DNA from 2 places in the Paenibacillus sp. FSL H3-0329 genome. Region 2 is predicted to be linked to the other one. Evidence: a T-box and tRNA genes for the amino acid it is inferred to sense, from the RefSeq annotation. Region 2 holds a T-box; the other holds one or more tRNA genes.
What was found. The T-box of region 2 lies ahead of metG (methionine--tRNA ligase). A T-box ahead of a tRNA ligase gene usually reads a tRNA of that ligase, here a tRNA-Met.
Positions count from the first base shown of each region.

Region 1: it encodes a tRNA-Met, which carries the amino acid that the T-box ahead of metG (methionine--tRNA ligase) is inferred to sense. The anticodon was not compared.

Region 1 is NZ_CP150150.1:5,104,871-5,114,501, forward strand. It holds gene NSQ66_RS22620 (hypothetical protein) at 1-74, shown strand, start outside; gene NSQ66_RS22625 (hypothetical protein) at 158-304, opposite strand; gene NSQ66_RS22630 (hypothetical protein) at 414-749, shown strand; gene NSQ66_RS22635 (sigma-70 family RNA polymerase sigma factor) at 1,195-1,689, shown strand; gene NSQ66_RS22640 (hypothetical protein) at 1,686-2,675, shown strand; gene NSQ66_RS22645 (hypothetical protein) at 2,701-2,958, shown strand; gene NSQ66_RS22650 (hypothetical protein) at 3,630-4,304, shown strand; gene NSQ66_RS22655 (hypothetical protein) at 4,593-5,096, opposite strand; tRNA gene NSQ66_RS22660 (tRNA-Ile) at 5,795-5,868, opposite strand; tRNA gene NSQ66_RS22665 (tRNA-Met) at 5,913-5,989, opposite strand; gene NSQ66_RS22670 (extracellular solute-binding protein) at 6,349-7,836, opposite strand; gene pyrE (orotate phosphoribosyltransferase) at 8,898-9,536, opposite strand; gene pyrF (orotidine-5'-phosphate decarboxylase) at 9,533-9,631, opposite strand, start outside.
Region 2 is NZ_CP150150.1:4,068,923-4,078,553, forward strand. It holds gene NSQ66_RS17885 (ABC transporter ATP-binding protein) at 1-1,411, opposite strand, end outside; gene NSQ66_RS17890 (ABC transporter ATP-binding protein) at 1,408-3,144, opposite strand; gene NSQ66_RS17895 (LysR family transcriptional regulator) at 3,295-4,164, shown strand; gene metG (methionine--tRNA ligase) at 4,173-5,819, opposite strand; T-box leader at 5,863-6,124, opposite strand; gene NSQ66_RS17905 (DUF4362 domain-containing protein) at 6,250-6,714, shown strand; gene htpG (molecular chaperone HtpG) at 6,776-8,656, opposite strand; gene NSQ66_RS17915 (VOC family protein) at 8,910-9,335, shown strand; gene NSQ66_RS17920 (LysR family transcriptional regulator) at 9,306-9,631, opposite strand, start outside.

The DNA.
Region 1 (9,631 bases), 1.0 Mb from region 2:
GCATTGAGACGATTGAGGTGGATCACGAAACGGGGACCTTCTCCATTTTATTGCAAGAACCCAAAGAAGACTAAAAGAGAATCATTATTCTTCATAAGTTAAAAGGCAGCAAATATAGTATGTCCCGGCAATTCTTCGTTCGCCTACGCCTGGATTACTATCGGTATTTGCTGCCTTTTTGTATTACACAACCCCAAATTAAAAACCATAAGATTTTCATCCCCGGCAGCCTCGGACTTGCCTGGTTTTCCAGCACCTTAATTCGCTGCTCCAGCTCCAGTATTTTCTCTTCTTCCTGCGTCATATTCTTACCTCCTTTCTTATTTGTACATTTACAAGATATCTATGAATGACATAATAGTCTCTGTATATTATCTTATACTATATACAAATTATCTATATGGAGGGAATTAATGAAGAAAAATACAAAATTAATCTTCATCGTTCTAATCCTGTTAATCTGTGGAATAACATCCTTAGCCCTCCACTCCTTCCGAAATCATATGAACAGAGAAGTCATTCATTATCTAATAGAGACAAGAAATTATAAGAAGGAAGATTTTTATAAAGTATACACCCAGATTGCCAAAGCTCCCCTCGTAAGTACCACGGTGATTTTTGCAGACGAACCCTACGCAAGATACTTTTATCGAAAAGAAAATGGAAGGATCTATCAATACAGCAGGGCTCCTGTTAAAGGTAATGATCCTAGCTATACATATAAACATATCGAAGAGGATCTCCAGTGAAGGAGTCACTCTATTAAAAAGACGCGTTTGTCCAGCAGTCAGCACTTGGTGCTTGGGCAAATGCGTTTTTTTTGATCTCCTCTGTTCTAAATAAGTAACCATCGTTTGCGTAGACAATATTGGCGTGCTGCTTAGCAGCTATCGGACACAGTTGATCTTATGCGTAGCATAACCCTCCATTTCGAAGTGTAACGGACCCCATCGCCTTTATTGGCATGAGCAACACCTTACAAGGCCCACTTTTTAAGGAATAGCGTCACTGGGGTCCGCGAACTTGCTCAAAAGTCTATTTATATGCAAATAACGACTTCTGAGTCCATAACCCTCTGGCGATAATTTATGAATAGGCATCCTCTACTCTCAAACACAAAGAAATTTTCTCAGGAACAAAATGTGACCTAATGCCGTCCTAAATGGTGTTATAGGTAAAGGGGGGCACAGTATCATGCAGCGATCCATGACCCGGCCGGGAAATCATGTGATGAAGAGTTACGAAATCTACGCAGATATGCTGTTCCGGATCGCTTTGGTCCATCTAGGCAGCCGGCAAGATGCCGAAGAAGCCACTCAGGATACCTTCATCAAGCTAATAGAAAAAGCGCCAAAGTTCAAAGATGCCGAACATCAGAAGGCATGGCTGATCCGGGTAATCACCAATCATTGTAAAACACTACTGGGCAGAGGCTGGCGCAAGCGCGAGGTTAAGCTGGAGAGCGCTGAGCCAATTGCGGCAGACAGCCCCGAGGATTGGGCTCTGCTGCAGTTAGTTATGGCGATGCCCATGAAGTATAAAACCGTAATCCATCTTTATTATTACGAGGACTATCCCATCCAGGAGATCAGCAAGATTCTGCAGATTAGCCAGTCTGCCGTGAAGATGAGACTTCAGCGGGGACGGCAACTGTTAAAACTGGAGCTGGAAGGAGCGGAACCACAGTGAAGGAAGATCAGTTTCGAACAACATATAAGAAAGCGGTGGATTCGATGAAACCAGGTGAAGAAATGAAAAAAGAATTGTTCGACAAAATGGAGCAGCGGCAGGAGCGGAAACGTCCGCGCAAGACGGTTTATATCGCGGCAAGTGTCGTGCTCGCCGCAGGAATCGGTCTGGCTGGGCCTAGTATATGGCAGCAGTTGAACAGTCAGAGCTCCCCGGGGCAGGTTGCCCAGGTAACTCCGGGTGTAAGCAATGCTGGCAATTCGGGCACAGCTACATCGGGCAGCATTGTCATTCCCAAGCTGAAACTGCCAGATAAGGAATCTGGCGTGAAGGCAGATATGATCGCCTTGGTCGTGTATAAAAATAATATTTACACACAGTCAGCGACTCGCATCGACGCTGCCGATGCTGCCGCTCTGCGCGGTGACAAGTTAGGACGCACTACAGGCGGCATCAACGAATGGAGCGGTAACGACGAATATATTGAGTTAGCCTCGAACATCGGCGAAACGGATCTCTATTCCGTGAAGGGCTATGATTCCAGCTTCCTGATTATGTCCTATTCGGAAATCAACGGCGAGGTATTCGCTGAACTGTATGAGCACACGAACGGCATCACCATAAACAGCGGCGCCGACCTATTCGGCAAGCTGAATCTTGAAGGCCGAGTTACTTCAGCTCAGTGGGAAAGCTTCAACAGCTGGAACAACGGCCTCCAGCAGCAGGCGCCAATCGCCAATGGCGAGGCGCTTGAAGGTTTTCTTACAACACTTCAAGCGGCTAAACCACTGGCAGCAGAGCCGCTGATCGAACAAGGCATCTACGACAGCGAGGACCGCAAGATCATCTATTTGCAGCTGGAAGACAATGCCCGAGTAGAGTTGACGCTGTTCGGTCAAGGCCTTGTACGCTACGGTCTAGCACCGGTATTCTTCGATGTCGAATCCGGGGCATTCCAGCAGCTGTGGGACAGCATGAAACTTTAGGGATGTTGGTGGATACCCAGGGCCTGTGGTTGGGACTGCGGTTGGGATCGGGATTGCGACTGAGATTAGGACTGTGATCGGGACTGCGATCGGGATTGCGACTAGGGCTGCGGTTGGGATCGCGATTGCGATCGGGGCTGCAACTGCGGTTGGGATCGCGATTGCGATCGGGACTGCGATCGGGACTGCGATCGAGATTGAGATTGGGACTGCGGTCGGAAGCAATTGGGTACATCGTTTCGATCGCCTTGCTCTCCATTGGAGGAATTTAGCTGACTGCTAACAAAAACGGCGCTGCTTCCAAACCATTTCATGGTTTGGAGCAGTGCCGTTTTGTGCTTTACTGTATGGTTTATGAGCCCGCATACTAGATATGCTGGTTGTAGAGGTGAAACTACTGACTGTTCCTTTATAGGCTACTTCTCATTGTAATTTCTGCAACTACATCTGCGAGGAGCATGGCACTAACGAGCTAACGAACTAACGAACTAACATCCTCCACCTCGAGCTATCGGACCCAGATGCCGCTATTTGCTGATTTTCAGCCTTTGGAGCATGGTTTCGGACCCCATGGTCGCTAATGCCTAGAAAGAGACTCAAATGCGGTACTTTTTATGCCAATAGCGACTATGGAGTCCGTTAGAATTGCAAATGTGGAGAAAAACCTCTTTAAGGGTCAGCTGGGTCCGATAGGAGCCTCATACCAAAAATGCTCCCTAATCAAACGAAGTTTGGTGTTTAGTATAAGTAAGTTTGCAGCAAGAAAAAGTGCCCCAACAGCTATTTTATCGGATACTGGATAACTCTTTCTTTTTTTCTGTCCATAACAAATCTTTCATACTCCAGAGTCCTTATGTTACTAATCCTCAGTCAAATACAATTCAAATTTCCTCACTATTAAACTATTTCACATGGTAAAATAAACCTGATTTAAATAAAAGGAGAGTACATAATATGGGATTTTTCAAAGGAGTATTACAGGGTCTTCTTACAATAATAGAAGATAGAGAATATCAGAAACTTTCGGAATCAAATACTATAAAAATCGATAATAAATTAACTTATACTCCAACAGTAAACAGACAATTCGCCATCATTGAAATTAAAGGTAATAATTATCTGCATAAAGATAGCATATTGAGCATGAAATTGAGTTCAGGATTTTTATCCATTGGAAACGTTATGATAAGTCGTTCATTAGTGTCAGGAAATCTTGATATGCTTAATTTATCGCAAGATGACTTTAACAATGGCGTTAACCTATATGGAATGATTTCCGATGAACGACAGAATGTAACAGAGATAGTATGTTGCTTGAAAAATGATATTTCCTTAATTCAAGGGTACGTTCAAGAAGCGCTCGCTATTAAAAAGAATGAAGCTGAAAGAAAATTCATAATTCAACAAAATGAACAACTTAGGAAAGAAGAGGAAGAAAAACGAAAAAAATCACAAAAAGAATACTTCCAAACGCATATCAAAGAAAAACAAATTATGAAATATGGAATACGTCACACTAAATGCTGGAGATGTCATGCTCCTTTAGGCACTGAGACACACCCTATTCATTATTCTTGTGGTTGGCTCCAGTGTGACTGCGGTGCATGTAAATGCAATTATCACAGATAGTAAAAGAGTATTTTCGTTTTCATCGGTTACTTCTCCTTAGTGGGTACTTGTAAACTCAACCGCGGTGACCGGGGGCTAGAGTTATTGCTGGATTAATTCTTTAGGAAGCAATTCGCCCCAAAGGCAAATCAAAAGTACGCAGTATTTAGAGCATGCTTCTACATTGTGCGTTCAGTCATTCGCGAGCATCTCCTGTTGAGCATTATAATCCGACTACTACGACATAAAAAAGGAACGCCCACCATGGACGCTCCTTTTTTTCTTATTCGTCTACAAAATTCTAGCTAGTTACGCATTTACACTTTCCGTTTTTCGATCCTGTCTTGCGTGTAATGTTTTCATCGCAAATCTTGCTATCGGCTGCGCAACCAACAGTTCAATCCAAAATGCTATACCAAAGTTTCTTGGCCAGATGTGAAGGAAGTTTTTAAGTGGATCCAGGCTTATTTGTTTCGTCCCAACCCATGTGCCAATAATTGATAGTAAAATAGATAACACCGTGACATTCAATAAAGTATTCAACAGAATCCTTGCATTAAATCCATCTGTTTGTCCCATGAATTTCGGCATCACTTTCCCGACAATCGGTCCTGCAACTAATCTTACAGATAAAACTACGATCATCCACATAAACGGAATAACCTTTAGTGTATCTATATACACTTCCTTACTGAAGCCACGTTCCAACCCCACAATAATAGGGGCAATAGTGTTTACTGAAATGATTGAAATAATGAGTAAAAATAGTATACCTTCTTTTCCGTTTCTGGGCAGTCTTTTGTCTCCATGCATGTTTGTCATCTCCGTGAATAATATTTCAGATGGCAGACGTATCATGAGACATATATTTTTGGCCCAACAAAAAAGACCAATATCTCTACACACTGATTTAATAATTATAACATTTATTTAAAATGAATGTCAGAACTTCTACTAAAATTTATTAAATCCCCCTACTAACAAAGAACAGCTACCTGCATGCGCCTTAACAAGAGCGGCAGTGGCAGAGAAGTAAACTGCCGTACTCTACAAATGACACTAGAAATATTCTAGATTGGCTACAATGATAACCAGTGGTACTTTGCAAGGTTTTTCAGAATATTATTGATGGTCTTAAGGAACGCTATACGCAAATCGGGGCTAAAAAAAAGAATACGAGGACTCATACAAGGAAATTGACTTAGTATGTTGCTACTCTGGTCGGAACTATATAAAGCTAAAGGTAGCTGCTGAACGACTGGGTATGACTCCAGCGATGTTCAACGAATAATACTCACACCTACTCCCAATCATGCAAGAAGAGGCCGTTGATAAAATTGAAGCAGAACTGAATAAATACGCTGAAAAACAGCTCGAAACTGCAGAAAAATAATTCCCGTTAGCAAATCCGTTAGCAAACTCAAAATTCTGTTCTTTATCCATTCTACTTTCTTATATTGCTAAGCTTATAGACAGCAAAAAACCCTTACAAAGTAAGGGTTTTTGATAAGTGGGCCCTGAGGGACTCGAACCCCCGACCAATCGGTTATGAGCCGACCGCTCTAACCAACTGAGCTAAGGGCCCGGATCTAAAAATATCCGAATGTACAATTGCTGTTGTAATAAAATTGGTTGCGGGGGCAGGATTTGAACCTGCGACCTTCGGGTTATGAGCCCGACGAGCTACCGGGCTGCTCCACCCCGCGTCAGAAATAATATTCAAACAGCGACAATAAATAATATACAGTACAAAATGGGTCTACGTCAAGGATGAATTTGTAAAAGTTCTCAAGGCAAAAATCTAACCCCATATCTTCCTTTGCGGGATCGATAAATTTCCACAAAACTTGGGTCATGGTAGCCATAAATCCAGCCATCTTGCTCCAACCTTTTTGCTAAACAACCTGCTTGAAATCTCGTTCTGAACAGTTTCGCGAAGTATATCCAATTCATGATGCCCTCTTCTCCTTTTTGCAAATTAATCTCACGCTGCTCTGAACTTATCATGCCCAAGTTCCACAAAATAAGCCACCGGAAATCCGGTGGCCGCTACATATTCCAAAACTTAATCCCCTATAGAGTCGAAATAATATGTGGGATCTTTTTCGAGCGTACCCAGCATGGTATTCCCTTGCTTCTCCCAAGCTTTGAGGGCACTCTCCACCGTTCTTTTGCCCTGATAAACTTCTGTGAATAGTTGGCGCCCAACATCGTTAATACGGCTAATTCCAGGCTTCTGTGTTTGTAGGACGTTCATCAAAGGATCATTGGCTGGTAATGGTTTGAGCGTATAGAAGGATTCCAGATTTACTGAAGGTACCTTCGTGGTAATGTAATCCTTACGGGAAGTTAGTTCCCCGCGGGTATGAGCTTTAATTTTGGCTACCTCATTACTGTTGACGAACTTGATCAAATCCCAAGCATCTTCCTTATTAGCAGCCATAGTGTTGATAGCCATCATATTACCTACCCAAGTACCTACAGCCACTCCTGGTTTCTCCTTAAAAGTAGGTACGGTAACGAAACCCCAATCGACGGGACTGTAATTTTTAATTTTTGCTGCATTGCGGCTCACACCTGCAAGCTCATTAAGATAATCGTATTCTCCAATTACCATTGCAGCTTTTCCGGTAAGGAATAGATCCCCTTGGACAGGACTATAGGTGCTCCGTTCTGTTTCTATAAAATCCATACCGTTTAACCCAGGTGTAATTTGCTTTTTCACCAATTGGCTGTAGGTCGTCCAAGCTTGACTCCACTGTGTTTGGTTTACCTCCATCTTATGTCCCTTGTTGTCATACATAGCAAGCTCAAGCGGTGAGACATAGGTCTGCATATCCCAGAAAGGATCGCTCATATAACGGTTCATCGAAAATCCATATATACGCTTATCTTTATTTGTCGATTTCTTGGTCACCTTTTCGGCCAGCGCGAACACTTCATCCCAAGTCATTCCGTCCGTCGGATAACCTACACCAGCAGCATCAAAAATACCTTTGTTAAAATATAACGCACTCGACATAAAGGTCGGCGCTAACGCGTAAAGACTTCCTCCACCCAGCTCACGTACTCCATTTAACATTGTAGGTGCCATATTGCTTAAATCATATTGATCTCGTGCGATAAGCGGCTCCAGCGATTGCACCAGATTATGCTTCACCAAACTCTTCACCAATGTACTATCACCGACGATTACATCAACTGGCTGTGCACCGCCCATAATTGCTCGGATATTCTCCAGATTATCTGGGTTAACCTCTGGATAGGTGCTGTCAAAACGAAGCTCATTCATATTGATGGCTGGAATAATCTCAAGTTTGATTTCAGGATGCTGCAATTCATACATATCTGTAAACTGCTGACGAAAAGAAGAATCGTCCTCTCCAGACCAGAGGCTGCCAATACGTAGTACACGCTGTTCTGTAGATGGCTTAGAAGCCTCCGCCCAAGCTGTGTGCCTGCTTTCAGAAATTAAAGGCAATAGCAGTGCAGCACATACTCCAAAGCTTAACCAGCGCCGCCATAGCCTTCTATTATTATTTATATGATTCATTCTTGAACCCTCCCATAAAATACTCAATCCATCCACCTTATGAATAATTACCCATAATTCTAGTAACAGTATATAGCTTTATTCAGGAGGGGAAGTTACAGGCTGTTTAAAGTTATGCTACGATTTCTTCATATTATTTCTATAAAAAACATTCCGGGAGTTTTCTGAGGATCCTGATATGCCTTTCTACGGTAAGATAATTGCACTTTGTGCAACTATTACAGCTGTGTGTGTTGCGCTTCTCCTTTTAATTGCACTATGTGCAGTTAAAAAATGTTACTAGGTGCTTTCGGCGGATTTCTGGCGGATATAATTGCACAAAGTGCAACTATATCGCCAGATCTTCTAAGGAAGGTTAGTTTAAGTGCACGAACTGCAACTATTCTGCGTTTGAGACGACAGTGCGATGAAATCACCGGGTGTCAGTGCTAGTGTGACAGAGCGCAATATACCAGAGCGACAGAGCGTAATATACCAGAGTGACAGAGCGCAATAAACCAGAGTGACAGAGCACAATATACCAGAGCGACAGTGCGCAGGTCAGCCAAATGTCAGAATGTGAATGTGAATGCAAACACCAAAACCCTACTCTCCACTCCACTCCACTCTACTTTTCCTTTTACCAATACAGCATTTGCCTTCCCTACTAACTAACCTACTAACTAACCTGCTGCCTTTCCTATGACCGGCACAAATCGCCCCTTCTACGCAGGATAATTGCACTTTGTGCAACTATTAAAGCCGAATGTATTATGCTTCTTCCTTTTATTGCACTATGTACAGTTAAAAAACGTTATTAGGTGCTTTCGGCGGATTTCTGGCGGATATAATTGCACAAAGTGCAACTATATCGCCAGATCTTCTAAGGAAGGTTAGTTTAAGTGCACGAACTGCAACTATTCTGCGTTTGAGACGACAGCGCAATGGAATCACCGGGGCAAAGTATAGTATTCCAGAGTGTCAGAGCACCTTTTCCTTTTAATTGCACTCGGTGCAGTTAAAAAGAAAAGCCTCCCACCAAAATGTGAGAGGCCCGTCCAATCTATACTCAAATATTTAGTTTAAACGCCAAATGCGGAAGGATCTTTTCTCCAAGATTTCAGCAGTTCCACATCCGTAGCTGCGATCTCGCCTTGTGTAAGAGCCACATCAATCAATGTGCTGTAGTTGGACAAGCTTTGTAATGGCATTTCAGCGGCAGCAAAAGCATCGACCGCACGATCCAGCTCGTAGCTGAAGATTGCCAATACAGCCAACGCTTCTGCGCCTGCTTCTTGCACAGCTTGTGCTGCTTTGATGGAGCTTCCACCAGTGGAGATCAAGTCCTCGATAACGACTACCTTTTGCCCTGGCTTAATTAGGCCTTCGATCTGATTCTGCTTGCCGTGACCTTTAGCTTTATCGCGGATATAAGCCATTGGCAGATTGAGTTTATCAGCTACCCAAGCTGCGTGAGGAATGCCTGCGGTTGCTGTACCTGCGATCACCTCTGCATCTGGATACTGGCTTTTAATAAGCTCAGCGAAGGCATCAGCAATATAGTTACGTACCTCTGGGTAAGCCATAGTCAGACGGTTATCGCAATAGATCGGGGACTTAATACCAGAGGTCCAGGTAAAAGGCTCCTGCGGTCGCAGTGCCACCGCTCCTATCGTAAGCAGATAACTTGCTACTTGTTCACTTCTATTTAATGTACTCATGCTAGGGTCATCTCCTCAATAATATTTAGTGCTGCTTGACGTGGATCAGCTGCAGTTGTAACAGGACGGCCCACCACCAGGAAGTGGCTGCCTTG
Region 2 (9,631 bases):
TGATCTTCGTATCATATCCCTCAGGCAGGCGTTTAATGAAGCTATGAGCATTAGCAGCCTTTGCAGCAGCGATGACCTCTTCTTCGGTAGCCTCAGGTTTGCCGTAGGCAATATTTTCTCTAATTGTGCCGCCAAACAGCCAAGTGTCCTGCAACACCATCCCGAAATTACGCCGCAGACTGTCCCGGGTAATCGTCTTGATATCCACGCCGTCAATCTTGATGGAACCCCTATCCACATCATAAAAACGCATAAGCAGATTAACCAGTGTCGTCTTCCCCGCTCCCGTCTGCCCTACAATTGCAACCCGGGTACCTGGTTTCACTTCCAGACTGAAATCATTAATCAGAGGACGTTCAGGATTATAAGCAAAGGATACTTTTTCAAAAGTAATCGTTCCTTGACTTGTATTCATAATTTTGGCGTCTGTTGCATCAGCTGGTTCTGGCGATAGGTCTAGAATGGCGAAAATTCGCTGCGCTGATGCTGTTGCCGATTGAAGCTGCGTAATCACACCTGTAATTTCATTAAACGGCTTAGCAAACAAGTTGGAGAAGATCAAAAAGCTGGACAAATCCCCTACCGTCACAAACCCGCGAATCACCATAACACTTCCGATCATCGCGATAACAGAGAAGGTAATATTATTTACTAACCGTGTTGTCGGATTGGACAAGGAACCGTAAAATTGTGATTTCACGCCAGTCTGGTACAAAGTCTCGTTTCGTTCTTCAAACTGGGTCAGTGCACGGTCTTCATAATGATAAGCTGTGACCACTTTTTGTCCGCCAATCATTTCCTCCACATATCCGTTGAGACCGCCCAGAATTTTAGCCTGCTCCTTAAACATCTTCTGGGAGCGCATCGTAATAAATCTTGCCACAAAAAATGTAACGGGTGCTGACAGAAGAACAACTAAGGTCATTAAAGGACTAATGTACAACATGAGTGCAATTGCCCCCACGATGGTGATGATCCCCGTGAGCAGTGTTGAGAAGCCTTGCAGCAGTCCATCAGAGACCGCATCCATATCATTAACAAACCGGCTGATGCTGTCCCCTTGCGGGTGGTTATCATGAAATTTCAACGGCAAAACATTTAATTTATCAAAAAGCTCCCGCCGTAAGTCATATACAGTCCGGTAAGCAATTCGATTAGTCAGGTAGGTAAGAAGCCATCCGAAAAAGCTGCCGACAATATACACCCCTGCCAGAATCAAAAGCAGTCTAAGTACGGCGTCAAAATCAACCTCTCCCGGCCCGATCATAAAATCGATGGCGCTGCCGATGAGCAGCGGGCCAATTAGACTGGCAATCACACTGAGTATTGCGCAGATTACTGCACCTATAGCTATTTTTTTATAATGCCCTGTGTATACAATAAGTCTTTTCCAAATGTTATTTTTGTTCATTGGCCCGACTCCTCACTTGATAGCTGGGACAGGCAGATTTCTTTATACTCTTCACAACCCCGCATCAGCTCCTCATGGGTTCCGACACCGGCGATCCGCCCTTCCTCAAATACCATTATTTTATCCGCTTGTCTTACAGTGCTTACCCTCTGCGAGACAAGGAGTACGGTCATTTCCTGGCTGCTCTCTTTAAGAGCCTTTCGAAGTGCCGCATCTGTGGAGAAATCCAGCGCACTGGAGGAGTCATCCAAAATAAGAATCGATGGCTTACCTACTACTGCACGAGCTATGGTTAAGCGCTGCTTTTGTCCACCGGATAAATTTAATCCACCACGAGATACTTGCGTATTCAAGCCTTCGGGTAATTTACGTATAAACTCCTCCGCTTGAGCGATAGAGGCTGCCTGCATGATTTCTTCCTCAGTTGCATCTTCCTTGCCCCAACGTATATTCTCAGCGATTGTTCCTGTAAACAGCACAGCTTTTTGCGGTACAATCCCTATTTTCTCACGAAGCTGGTGCAGCTTGTAATCTCTGACATCCACACCATCCACTTTCACTTCACCTTGCACCACATCATACAAACGAGGGATCAAATTCACAAAAGTAGACTTACCTGAACCCGTACTGCCAATCAGACCCACGGTCTCTCCGCGATTAATTACTAAAGATATATCCTCTAATGCCGATTCACCTGTCGTATTATACCCAAAGGATACGTGATCGAATTGTATAGCAGGGGCAGCATGGTCGGGTTCAGCAATCAATGCATTTCCTTCCTCGGACACGGATACCTTAACACCAAGCACTTCATTCACACGATTCGCTGAGGATGAGGCTTTTGTAAAAATAATAACCAAGTTGGAGACTACTATCAGCGCCAGCAAGATCTGAGTGATGTAATTGATGAAGGCAATGATCTCCCCTTGAGACAATCGGCCCCCATCGATATGAATTCCGCCTACCCACAAAATAGCTATGATCGCCGCATTTACTACAAGTGTAGTCATCGGCCCAAGCAAAGCAGAAATCCGCGAAACCCGGATCGCTGTAGTAGTCAAATCATCGGATGAGGCATCAAAACGTTCTTTTTCTGTACGTCTTTTGGCAAAAGCACGAATCACTCGAATCCCCGATAAATTCTCACTCAGTACGAGCGCAAGGGCATCCAGCTTCTGCTGGTATTTTCGGTACAAAGGAGCACTGCGGGTGATAATAAAATATAAAATAATGCCAAAAACCGGTGTTGCCGCTATTAGAATCAGCGATAATCTAAAATCCAAAATCATGGACATTAGGATAGCCCCGACGCAGATAAACGGTGCACGAATAACTAGACGAATCAGCATGGCCACAGCAATTTGCAGCTGGTTTACGTCATTGGTAATCCGATTAATCAGTGTAGGCGTACCTAAGGTATCCAGTTCAGCATACGACAAGGATGTAATATGTCTAAACATCTTATTGCGTAGTGTCGTACCGAATCCCTGTGAAGCCCGGGCTGCATAGTATTGGCATACCATGGAGCAGCCGAAGCCAAGCAGTGACATCAGAACCATTAGGCCACCCATGCGGTAAACATAGGCGCTGTCATGATTGCCAACCCCGTTGTTGATGATCAATGCGACAATGGTAGGCAAAATCAGCTCCAGAATCGCTTCCATCAGTTTGAAGATCGGTCCAATGATCGCTTCTTTTTTGTACGGCTTTAAATATACTGCAATTTTGAACAAATTTATCCACACCCAACATAAGAAGTATTTAACCACTTGAAATATGTATAAGAACAGTTATGATTATGGCATATCTACTCACATATTAATAATATTGGATTCGTATCGCTCCCATACGATTAGCATATCTCAAGTTCGGAGGATTTTTATATGGATATTAGACAGCTTAAATATTTTATGGCGATAGCTGAGGAAGGACAGATCACATCTGCAGCCAAAAAACTGCAAATGGCCCAGCCTCCGCTGAGCCAGCAGCTAAAGCTCCTGGAGGAAGAACTCGGTGTAAAGCTAGTGGAACGAGGTCCACGCAGCGTGCAGCTCACTGAAGCTGGAGCCATTTTGCGGGACCGTGCCCAACAAATTCTGGAGCTGGCAGATTCCACTGCCCGTGAGCTCACTGATTTTGTTAAAGGTTTAAAAGGAACCCTAGCCATTGGTACAGTTTCTTCCTCTGGAGCTACGTTGCTTCAAGATCGGCTATGTGAATTTCACAAAACCTATAAAGGTGTGAAGTTTGAGATTCATGAAGGAAATACCTTTAGAATCATTGACCTCTTGAATAAAGGCATTGTCGAAGTCGGAATTGTAAGGACACCCTTTAATGGTACAAATTTAGAGTGTCTTTACACACAAGCTGAACCTATGATTGCCGTAATGACACCTGAGTATGACTGGAAAACGGATGAAAACTTTATTGAGATCGGTGAGCTAAAGGATAAGCCGCTTATTATCTACCGCCGTTTTGAGCAGCTTATCCGGGAAACATGTCTTGAGAACGGCTTTGATCCGCTGATTTTCTGCATGAATGATGATGCTAGAACAACACTGCTCTGGGCAAACGCTGGTCTTGGCATCGGAATCATCCCCAAATCCGCTTTCGAATTAACGAGTAACAGTAATTTGATCTATAAAGAAATCAGTAGTGAATCACTACGCACGCGGGTCGCCGCCGTCTGGATTAAGGATAAATACTTGTCATCATTGGCTTCAAAGTTTATTGAGAGTTTCAAGAATGGATAATACCAGATCTATTTATTCACTTGTTGTTGAACGAGCCTATCCTCTTCTTCTTTAATACGGTTAATATCAATTCGTTCAAACAATAATTGTAATTCAGTAACCTGTTGGTAAGGGGGTACTGAGCAAGGCTGCCAATTCGGTAGTTCTAACGACAGGAACCCCCTGATCTTGTCACAAGAGAACGGCAGAAACGGATGTAACAAATTCGCTAGGTTCGCAATAATCTGCACACATGTGTATATTGCAGAATCACAAGAAACCTGATCCTCTTTTATCTGTATCCATGGTTTTTGCAGGTCGAAATACTGGTTTGCCTTGCGCACATAAGAAAAAATATACTCCAGCGCATCTTTTAGATTCCCAGCCTCAATAAGCCGCCCTGATTCGAGATACAAGAGGTCAATGTTGTCATTCCACCCCTTATCCAATTGCCCATTCGGCACTTTCCCTTCATAAAACTTATCTACAAAAGCCAATGAACGATTCACAAAGTTACCAAATGCTCCAAGCAGCTCTCCATTATGGCTATAAATAAACTCTCTCCAGGAAAAATCCGTGTCCCGCTTCTCGGGTCCATTGGCAATTAAGAAATAACGAATAGAATCTGGCTGATACCGCTCTAAAATATCAGGTACCCAGACCGCCCAGTTTCGGCTAGTGGAGAACTTCTGCCCTTCAAGGGTTAAATATTCGCTAGATATAATCCTGTCCGGTAAATGCAGACCTCCAGCTCCTAATAACACAGCCGGCCATATTAAAGTGTGAAAAGGAATATTGTCTTTACCATGCACATAATAAGCAGTAATCTCCCCTTTTTCCTCTAACCAAAAATCCTCCCAGCTTCCTCCGGACTGTGCAGCCCACTGCTTACTGGCTGATAAATAACCACTTACCGCCTCAATCCAAACATAAATCTTTTTATCTTCAAATCCAGCCACAGGAACATCTACACCCCAAGACAAGTCTCTTGTTACCGCGCGGTCCTGCAGCTCTTCTTGTAAATAACGTTTGGTCAGTTTTATAGCGTTATCTCTCCAAAATTGTGCTTCCTCTACATATTCCGTTAATTCAGACTGAAAATTAGATAAGCTAAGATAATAATGTTCTGTCGGCCTTTCTGATGGTGTATTACCACATAATTTGCAGACTCTGTCTAACAAATCGGCAGGATCTAGAATCGTAGAACAATAATCACATTGATCCCCTCGCGCCCGCTGGCCACATACCGGACAAGTCCCTTCCACATATCTGTCTGGCAAAAAGCGCTGATCCACCTCGCAGTAACATTGCGCAATGGTTTTTTTATATAAATGACCATTCTCTAGTAGCTTTGTAAACAACTCTTGCACGACCTTATGATGCTGCGGTTGATCCGTTCGAGTATATAGATCATAACTAAATCCCAGCTGTTTAAAACACTTCAGAAACTCCTCATGATATCTGCTTGCAAAAGCTCCGGGTGTAATCCCTTCATTCGCAGCCTGAACCGCTACGGGTGTGCCATGGCAATCACTGCCTGATACATATAATACGTTATCCCCTTTGGAGCGAAAATATCGTGCCAGCACATCCCCAGGCAACACACTTGATAATCTCCCAAGATGTAAAGATCCATTCGCATACGGCCAAGCACCACCTATAAACACATTACTCATTAACCTTCTCCTCCTTTTTTTGACAACAAAAAAACTCCCATCCACAAAGGACGAGAGTTCTACTCACGTGTTACCACCTAATTTTATAAATGCCTCATGACATTTACCTCTTCAGGTACGACGTTAATTAACGTTTATACCCTAGCACTGTAACGGATGCAGGTTCCGGCGCAGCCTACAACCCATAAGGTTTCGATGCGCAGCTCTGAGACCATATTCCCAAGGGTTTTCTTTACTCCTTTTCAGCGACCGGAGCTCTCTGTTGAAAGAATTGCCGTGGTACTCTTTCTCTTCTTTGCTTTTACATATTCAAGTTAGAGAAAATAATAATCAATTTGTTGTTTATTGTCAATGTGAAAAATCAAGCTCACTGTAACTTTTCCAGTTAATCTCCGTCTTTTATATAAATACGTTACAAGGAGGTCCCTCAGTGAAAAAGGTAAATTTGCTTACACTCTCTGTTCTTTTACTAGCAGGGGTATGGGGTTGCTCCGATAATCAAGTCAATTCTGTACCTAAAAGTGAGCCCTATACTTCCAAAGAAGCCATCAGTAGAGGGGATATTGTTTCTTGGGAAAAAGTGTACAACCTCGATAAATTCGAGCAATTTATAACGAATCTCTCCAGCAAAAAAGCAGACAATATACGCGTTACAAGTTACACAGATGAAGGCGATCCTATATTTAAGGATTTGAAATTTGACGGTAACGTGATTAATTATAGCTATGATACCTCTAATGATGCATTCGGTGGAAGCAACACAGGAGTCAGAACCGATACCTGCTCCGAAGTGACGAGTAAAAAAAGCACACAAGGTGAAATTATCTATTCGATCAGCGGTTGCACAAATAATGACTCTGAAATTGATTACTACCTTTTTCGCACAACAAAATGAAATGCTGAAATAAAAAAGACCACCCAATCATAATACAATTGGATGGTCTCGTTACTTCATATTATTTCATGATTTTGCAAATATCATTGGTGAATTGAACTGGATCACTAACCTGTAGACCTTCGATCAACAGGGCTTGGTTGTACAGTAGGTTCGTGTATAAACCGAGCTTTTCTTTGTCGTTCTCTGCTGCCGCCTTCAAGGACTGGAATACTTCGTGATGGATGTTGATTTCAAGTACCTTATCCGCTTGCACCTCTTGGCCATTCGGCATCGATTTCAGAATTTTCTCCATCTCGATCGTCAGCTCACCTTCTGCAGAGAGACATACCGGATGAGTCTTCAAACGTTTGGAAGCTTTAACATTTTTCACTTTGCCGGACAGGATGTCCTTCATCGCTTCAAAAAGCTCCTTGTTTTCGTTCTCTTCCGCTTCCGTTGGCTTGTCCGCTTCGTCGGCTTCGATCCCCAGATCTCCGCTGGATACGGATTTAAATTCTTTTTCCTTATAAGACTGAATCATCTTGATCGCAAATTCATCAATATCATCAGTGAAGTAGAGAATTTCATACCCTTTATCCGATACAAGCTCGGTTTGCGGGAGCTTTTCGATTCTGTCGATCGACTCTCCGGAAGCATAGTAGATATACTTCTGATCTTCTGGCATTCTTGAGACGTATTCGTCCAGTGTAACCAGCTTCTTCTCCTTGGAGGAGTAGAACATCAGCAAATCTTGAAGGGTGTCTTTGTGCATCCCATAATCGTTATAAACACCAAACTTAAGCTGTCTGCCAAAAGCATTATAGAACTGCTCATATTTCTCTCTTTCATCCTTCAGCAGGCTTTGCAGTTGGCTTTTCACTTTATTCTTAATATTCTTAGCGATCAAAGTCAGCTGACGGTCATGCTGGAGCATCTCTCTGGAAATGTTCAAGGAAAGATCCTCTGAGTCCACCATACCTTTTACAAAACTGAAGTAATCAGGCAGCAGATCCGCACATTTGTTCATGATCAACACACCGTTGGAATAGAGCTCAAGACCTTTTTCATATTCCTTTGTGTAATAGTCAAACGGTGTATTTTCTGGGATGAACAAAATCGCATTGTACACTACAGCACCATCAGCACTGATATGAATATGTTTAAGCGGCTTATCGAAGCCGTAACGTTTCTCTGCATAGAAGTTATCGTAATCTTCTGTAGTCAGCTCGCTTTTGTTCTTGCGCCAGATTGGCACCATGCTGTTTACGGTTTGTTCTTGAACAACTTCTTCGAACTCATTCTCCGTGCCTTCTTTTGGCTTTTGTTCCTTCAAGTCCATTTTGATTGGGAAACGGATGAAGTCGGAGTATTTTTTAATGATGGATTTCAGGCGATATTCTTCCAAATATTCATCATATTGATCTTCTTCAGTATTCTCTTTAATCTTCAAAATCACATCAGTGCCGACAGAATCCTTCTCAACAGTCTCGATGGTATAGCCGTCAGCGCCCTTAGACTCCCATTTAAAGGCCTCGTCGCTGCCTAATGCCTTACTGATCACTATAACGTCATCAGCCACCATAAACGCAGCGTAGAAGCCCACTCCGAACTGTCCGATGATATTGTGGCCATCTTTAGCTTCGTTCTCTTTCTTAAAAGCAAGAGATCCACTCTTCGCGATTGTACCTAAGTTATTCTCCAGCTCCTCTTGTGTCATCCCGATACCTGTATCGGAAATCGTCAAGGTTCTGTTCGCCTTATCGGCGGTCACTTTAATATAATAATCCTCTTTATTGAAGACCAGGCCTTCATCAGCTAAGGCTTTGTAATAGATCTTATCAATCGCATCACTTGCATTGGAAATCAGTTCACGCAGGAAAATTTCCCGTTGAGTATAAATGGAGTTAATCATCATTTCCAGCAATCTTTTCGATTCGGCTTTAAACTCTTTTTTGGCCATGAATAAATAAATCTCCTTTCAAAATAACCTTATTATTCATCATTCCGTGATTAGCACTCTTCTTAGATGAGTGCTAATTCTTCTTTTTATATAACATAAACTGATTTTCAATGTCAAATTTTTTGGCTACTTTCATATGAAAATATAACCATTTACAATTCCCTTGCAATCCTATTGATTGTATGATTTAAATAGATTAGATACATAATTTCCAAATAAAGGTTTATACATTTCGGATTTGGGAGGTCTTTAAATGAATGAACAAGCAATGTCCGCTTTAAATTCCACAATAAAAAGCCCCGTAAAGAACTTAATTGGCAGTGTATTCATTCCCGTACATGATATTGAAAAATCCCGTCGCTGGTATTGCCAAGTCCTGGGGCTTCCAGAGACAGATTGTAAGATCATGAACGGTCATTTATGCCCGCTGCCTATGCAGGGAAACACTGGAATCATCCTGGATACCATGCCGTTGTTGTGGGGCGGCTTAGAACCTGAAGGAACACCGCCCATTACAACACCAGCTTTTTTGTTACTGACCGATGATTTGCAAGCCTCTTTCAATTATGTGAAGGCTCTCGGTGTAGAGCTAGTAACTGAAATTCAAGATGAGCATTGGTTTGTTGTGAAAGATCCTGATGGGAATAAATTAATGATTTGCAAGCAACATTTGGATTAAAAATTGCAGCGGTTGTGATTTCCACTTCTTAGGGTGCATCAGAAGCTGCAGATCAAAGTGAATTTCGGGATGAATAAAGGACAGCTCCGCCAAGCTTCCTCGTTCAATTTCTTCCTCTGCCACGATTTTTGGTAACAAAGCAATTCCAAGGCCATTCATTACACAACGTTTGATGGCCTCCAGATTCGAAAGCTCAAAACCTATGCGGAATATGATCCCGTGCTCTTTTAACAAATTCTCGAACAGACTGCGGTAAATACAGCTTTCCTCCGAGACTATTAGTTCACAGTTATTCA